DNA from 2 places in the Rhodococcus sp. 4CII genome. Region 2 is predicted to be linked to the other one. Evidence: riboswitches for the same ligand, from Rfam matches in the RefSeq annotation. Region 2 holds a riboswitch; the other holds the start of a gene.
What was found. Region 2 has a riboswitch for glycine ahead of gcvP (aminomethyl-transferring glycine dehydrogenase). Riboswitches for the same ligand answer to the same signal wherever they lie in the genome.
Positions count from the first base shown of each region.

Region 1 (3,206 bases), 2.2 Mb from region 2:
GGTTCGTCGTCACCGGCGACGAACCGGAGGTGTCCGTCAGCGCCGTCGCGAACACCCTCTCGTTCGGGTCGGCGCGCGAGTTGCTGGACCTCACCGAGCACTACGGTCTCACGATCAGCGAGGTCATGCTCGAACACGAACGGGCTCTCCGCCCCGAGTCGGAGGTCCGGGCGCGGCTACTGCACATTCGCGACGTGATGGTCGAGTGCCAGCGACGCGGCATCAGCCGGGACGGGTACCTGCCCGGAAGCCTTCGGGTGCGGCGGCGCGCCCGCGGTTGGTACGAGCGGCTGAATGTGGAAGACCCCGAACGTGATCCCGCGTTCGCGGAGGACTGGGTGAACCTGGTGGCTCTCGCCGTCAACGAGGAGAACGCGTCCGGCGGCAGGATCGTCACCGCCCCCACCAACGGCGCCGCCGGCATCATCCCGGCGGTGTTGCACTACGCGGTGCACTACACCCCCGCCGGAAGGTCCGATCCGGACGACACGGCGGTGCGCTTCCTGCTGGCGGCGGGTGCGGTCGGATCCTTGTACAAGGAGCGGGCGTCGATCTCCGGGGCCGAGGTGGGCTGCCAGGGTGAGGTGGGGTCCGCCGCGTCGATGGCTGCCGCCGGTCTCGCCGAGATCCTCGGCGGAACCCCGGAACAGGTGGAGAACTCGGCGGAGATCGCGATGGAACACAGTCTGGGTCTGACGTGTGATCCCATCGGGGGTCTGGTGCAGATCCCGTGCATCGAACGCAACGCCATCTCGGCGGGTAAGGCGATCAACGCCGCCCGGATGGCCCTGCGCGGCGACGGAACCCACCGGGTGAGCCTGGATCAGGTGATCGAGACGATGCGGGCCACCGGCGCCGACATGAGTTCGAAGTACAAGGAGACCTCCACCGGGGGTCTCGCCGTGAACGTGTCGGTGAATCTCGTCGAATGCTGACTCATATCTATTGAGGCAGAACGCTATTCACGGTATGGTATGAGGCAGATCACATAACGGAAGAAGCCACTGAGCCGCGGCGGGAGAGTTCCGCCCTCCACCATCTGGATCAGCGGGCGCCGAAGGAGCAAATCCTCCCCGGGAAACTCTCAGGCACCTGTACCGCCGCGGCACGGCACCTCTGGAAAGCGGTCGACTGCAATTCCGGGTCGGCTCACCGATGGGGCAAGCGGGTCGTCACTCGCGGAAACTCTCAGGTCGATGACAGAGCGGGGAGGCAGCCCACCCACCGTGGCGTGCCTTGCGCGTCAACGACCACACGGAGTTCCTTTGTCCGAACGAACGAATCCGACCCGTGCCTCCGTCGCCTCGCCTCCCGACCCGAGCCCGTCTCCACAGGACAGTGATTCGGGAGGCGCGCATCTGTCGCGCCAGCTGTCCGATCGCCACATCCAGCTGATCGCCATCGGCGGCGCCATCGGCACCGGGCTCTTCATGGGCTCGGGTAAGACGATTTCACTCGCCGGCCCGTCCGTCATCTTCGTCTACATGATCATCGGCTTCATGCTGTTCTTCGTGATGCGGGCGATGGGCGAGATTCTGCTCTCGAATCTGAGCTACAAATCCTTCTCCGATTTCGCCGGGGACCTGCTCGGGCCGTGGGCGGGATTCTTCACTGGATGGACGTACTGGTTCTGCTGGATCGTCACCGGCATCGCCGACATCATCGCCATCGCCGGCTATGTCACGTACTGGTGGCACGATCTCCCGCTGTGGATTCCCGCCCTCGGCGCGGTCGTACTGTTGATCGCGCTGAACCTGCCCACGGTCAAGGCTTTCGGTGAAACCGAGTTCTGGTTCGCCCTGATCAAGATCCTCGCTATCGGCGGCCTGATCGTCGTCGGACTCGTGATGATCTTCACCCACTTCACCTCGCCCGACGGTGCCGTCGCCGGTTTCTCGAACCTGTGGAACGACGGCGGTCTCTTCCCCACCGGCCCCATGGGTTTCGTTGCCGGGTTCCAGATCGCGACGTTCGCCTTCGTCGGTATCGAACTCGTCGGCACGACAGCGGCGGAGGCCAAGGATCCGGAGAAGAATCTTCCCCGCGCGATCAACTCCATCCCCGTGCGCGTCATGTTGTTCTACGTGGTGGCACTCGTCGTCATCGTCTCCGTCACGCCGTGGCGTGACATCCTCCCGGACAAGAGTCCGTTCGTCACCATGTTCACCCTGGCGGGTCTGGGCATCGCCGCCTCCGTCATCAACTTCGTGGTGCTGACGTCCGCCGCATCGTCCGCGAATTCCGGTATCTACTCCACCTCGCGGATGGTCTACGGCCTGGCGCAGGAGGGTGACGCCCCGACGCGGTTCGGCACACTGACCCGGCGTCACGTCCCGGCGAATGCCCTGATGCTGTCGGGTGTCTTCCTTCTGGCCGGCGTCGCGATGGTCGCGGCCGGAAACTCGATCATCGCCGCGTTCACCCTGGTCACGACGATCTCCGCGCTGCTCTTCATGTTCGTCTGGTCGATCATTTTGATCAGCTACGTGGTGTACCGCAAGCGTCGTCCGCATCTGCACGCGGCATCGACGTTCAAGATGCCCGGCGGCGTCGTGATGTGTTATGTCGTGCTCGCCTTCTTCGGATTCCTGATCTGGGCGCTCACCCAGAAGGACGACACCCTGCATGCGCTGCTGGTGACTCCGGTGTGGTTCGCGATCCTCGGCGTGGCATGGTCGATCCTCCGGCGCCGCCCCGGGCACCAGGCCCGAGAAGCGGCATTCCGGGCGGAGATCGCCGCAACGCACCACGAGTAAGCGCACGGTGCCGGGAATCCGATCGGGATCCCGGCACCGTGGTCATGCAGGTGCAGGTTGCAATAGACCGATCCGGTCGAATCGCTCCGCACGTTCGGAGAGTCGCTGGGTGGTGTCCGCCGCGTCGAGCAGCGACAACTCGCGGTGGAGTACCGCCCCGACGCGCGTGCAGAATGCCGCGGATTCTTCTGCCGCGTCGGGGTATTCGGGAATAACCTCGTCGACGATGCCGCTCGCGAGGAGGTCGGACGACCGGATCCCCTGCCGGGCAGCCATGTCCGGAGCATGCGCGATGTCGTGGTGCAGAATTGCGCTCGCCCCTTCGGGCGGCAGCGGCGACAACCAGCCGTGCCGGGCCGCGAGCACCCGGTCGGCCGGGATCAACGCGAGCGCGCCGCCGCCGGTGCCCTGCCCGAGCAGCAGGGAGATCGTGGGAACGTCTAGGGAGAC
Region 1 is NZ_JACCFE010000002.1:4,502,510-4,505,715, reverse strand. Features, by position in the region: gene H0B43_RS21565 (L-serine ammonia-lyase) at 1-935, shown strand, start outside; glycine riboswitch at 1,006-1,110, shown strand; gene cycA (D-serine/D-alanine/glycine transporter) at 1,266-2,756, shown strand; gene H0B43_RS21555 (carboxyl transferase domain-containing protein) at 2,799-3,206, opposite strand, start outside.
Region 1: linked by a shared signal. The riboswitch ahead of cycA (D-serine/D-alanine/glycine transporter) and the one ahead of gcvP (aminomethyl-transferring glycine dehydrogenase) in region 2 are both predicted to bind glycine.

Region 2 (3,206 bases):
CCGGCGCGCCCGCTGACCCACGACCTGATCAAGAACCTGATCGAAGCTTTCGGACGCACTCTGAAAGAGGTTCGCATCGTGGACCTCCGCGAGGGCACGTTCTATGCCGACCTCGTGTTCGACCAGAACACCCGGGTCTCTGCCCGGCCGTCCGATTCCATCGCCATCGCACTCCGGATCGGGGTGCCGATCTTCGCGGAAGAAGCGGTGCTCACCGAGGCCGGTCTGGTCATGCCGGACGAGCGCGAAGACGAGGTCGAGAAGTTCAAGGAATTCCTCGAGTCCGTGTCGCCGGACGATTTCAAGGCCACTGACGGCTAGCTTGCACCCTGCGGATGAGCCTCGGCGCGCAGTATCGGTTGAGGTTCTTCCGGCGCGTTGCGTTGACCCGGTCTCCTCGGAGTCATAGCGTTCAGTGCAGTGATTTTCTGCCCTGCAGATTGCATCGGGCGTACGCTGAGTAGGTTCAGGGTACGGACTTGCTCGATGTCACTGGTGGCGTTCACGCCGCCCGATGTGCCGCGGTTCGTCGCGGACACTGGCGACGCGCGTCACAGGCGCACTGATCGTCGGGTTCAGTGCAACATGCGAGAGGGAGTAGTCAGTGGGAGATCGGCCGCAGGAGAATGCGCTGAATCTTGCGCCCGGCGACGTCGTTGCCGAGCCCGAGTTCAGCTCCGAAGAGATCCAGCCGGGCCTCTTCCCGGACGATTCCGTGCCCGACGACCTCGTCGGATACCGCGTCCCCATCGCCTGCCAGATCGCGGGAATCACGTACCGCCAGCTCGATTACTGGGCGCGCACATCCCTCGTGGTGCCGTCCATTCGTGGCGCCGCGGGTTCGGGAAGCCAGCGGCTGTACTCGTTCAAAGACATCCTCGTCCTCAAGATCGTCAAGCGTCTGCTCGACACCGGAATATCCTTGCAGAACATTCGCGTGGCCGTCGACCACCTCCGGAAGCGCGGAGTGCGGGACTTGGCGAAGATCACACTCTTCTCGGACGGGACCACTGTCTACGAGTGCACGTCCGCCGAAGAGGTCGTCGATCTGCTGCAGGGCGGGCAGGGCGTGTTCGGCATCGCGGTCAGCGGTGCGATGCGCGAACTGACCGGCACCATCGCCGATTTCCCGGCCGAGCGGGCCGACGGCGGCGACAGTGAGCAGAGCCCGGAGGACGAACTGGCGTCGCGGCGCAAGAACCGCGTGAGCCGCAAGACGGGGTAGGTTCCATCCATCCGAGCGGGACGCTGCCTGCGCCGCCATCCGCAGCGGTGACATAGACTGGCGGTGCGTCGACGCCGTGCGGGAGAGTTCCGGGCACTGCATGCACAGAAACAGTGTGTGCGGGAGTTCGGGCGCCGAAGGAGCAACACCTCCCCGTCAATCTCTCAGGCAGACAGGACCGTGCGGGCTCCGACGTCTCTGGAAAGCGGTGGGAGCACCCACCCGCCCACGGGGAAAGGGCCGTCGTCGCATGCGAACGACGGTACCGAATCTCTCAGGCGCTCGACGAGAGCAGGCGACAGAGGGGGAGGGACGTTCCGCCGACGCGGGGCGTGTCCTGATCCTCCGAACTGCTTGGGAGTTGTCGTGATCGACGCTGGAAGCCGTACATTCGCCGATCGTCATGTCGGCCCGAACGCTGCGGAACTCGCGCACATTCTCGAACTGGTCGGAGCCGAATCGCTCGACGATCTCGCAGCGAAGGCCGTCCCTGCCGTCATCCTGGACGGCGTCACCGATGGCATCGCCGACGGTCTCGACGCCTTGCCCGCGCCGGTCTCCGAGCACGAAGCGCTCGCCGAACTGTCTGCGCTCGCCGCCCAGAACACCGTGGCGACGTCGATGATCGGTCTCGGCTACTACGACACCCTCACCCCGCCGGTCCTGATCAGGAACATCATCGAGAACCCGGCCTGGTACACCGCCTACACGCCGTACCAGCCCGAGATCAGCCAGGGCCGACTCGAAGCCCTCCTCAACTTCCAGACGATGGTCGCCGACCTGACCGGCATGGAGGTCGCCAACTCGTCGATGCTCGACGAGGCCACCGCCGCAGCCGAGGCGATGACGTTGCTGCGCCGCGCGAGCAAGAGCAAGTCACCGCGCTTCGTGGTCGACGCGGACCTGTTCCCGCAGACCCTCGCCGTCGTCGAGACCCGGGCGGAGCCGCTCGGCATCGAGATCGTCGTAACCGACCTGGCTGCCGGACTGCCAGATGGCGACTTCTTCGGCGTTCTCGGACAGATGCCCGGTGCGTCCGGCCGCATCGTCGACTACACCGACGTGATCGCCGCCGCCCACGAGCGCGGCGCGCTGGTCGCCGTCGGTGCCGACCTGCTGTCGCTCACCCTCCTCACCCCGCCCGGCGAGATCGGTGCGGACGCCTGCTTCGGCACCACCCAGCGTTTCGGTGTCCCGATGGGCTTCGGCGGCCCGCACGCCGGCTACCTCGCCGTACACACCAAGCACGCGCGGCAGCTCCCCGGCCGTCTGGTGGGCGTCTCCGTCGACGCGGACGGAGACAAGGCCTACCGGCTGGCGCTGCAGACGCGCGAGCAGCACATCCGCCGCGAGAAGGCCACGTCGAACATCTGCACCGCTCAGGTGCTGCTGGCGATTCTCGCGGCCATGTACGCCAGCTACCACGGCGCCGAGGGGCTGAAGGCGATCGCGCTGCGCGTCGCGAACACGGCACACTCCCTGGCTGCCGCACTCCGCAAGACCGGGGCCCGGGTCGTCCACGAGCACTTCTTCGACACGATTCTCGTGCGGGTCGACGGCCGCGCGTCGGATGTCGTGGCGCAGGCGAAGGCCGCCGGCATCAACCTGCGGCTCGTCGACGCCGATCACGTCGCCGTTGCGTGCGACGAGGCCACCACCGCGGAGGACGTGGCCCACGTGCTGGCGGCGTTCGGCGGCGACGGCGCCGTGGCCGCGGCCACGGGCACGGCGGTCCCGGACGCGCAGCTCCGCGGATCCGACTACCTCCAGCACGAGGCATTCACGCGCTACCGGACCGAGACGGCCATGCTGCGCTACCTGCGGGCGTTGTCCGACAAGGACATTGCGCTCGACCGCAGCATGATCCCGCTCGGCTCGTGCACGATGAAGCTCAACGCCACCGCCGAGATGGAAGCGATCACCTGGCCCGCGTTCGCCGGACTGCACCCCTTCGCGCCGACCGGGGACACCCCGGGCATCC
Region 2 is NZ_JACCFE010000002.1:6,732,194-6,735,399, forward strand. Features, by position in the region: gene H0B43_RS32060 (bifunctional nuclease family protein) at 1-321, shown strand, start outside; gene H0B43_RS32065 (MerR family transcriptional regulator) at 605-1,225, shown strand; glycine riboswitch at 1,295-1,416, shown strand; gene gcvP (aminomethyl-transferring glycine dehydrogenase) at 1,592-3,206, shown strand, end outside.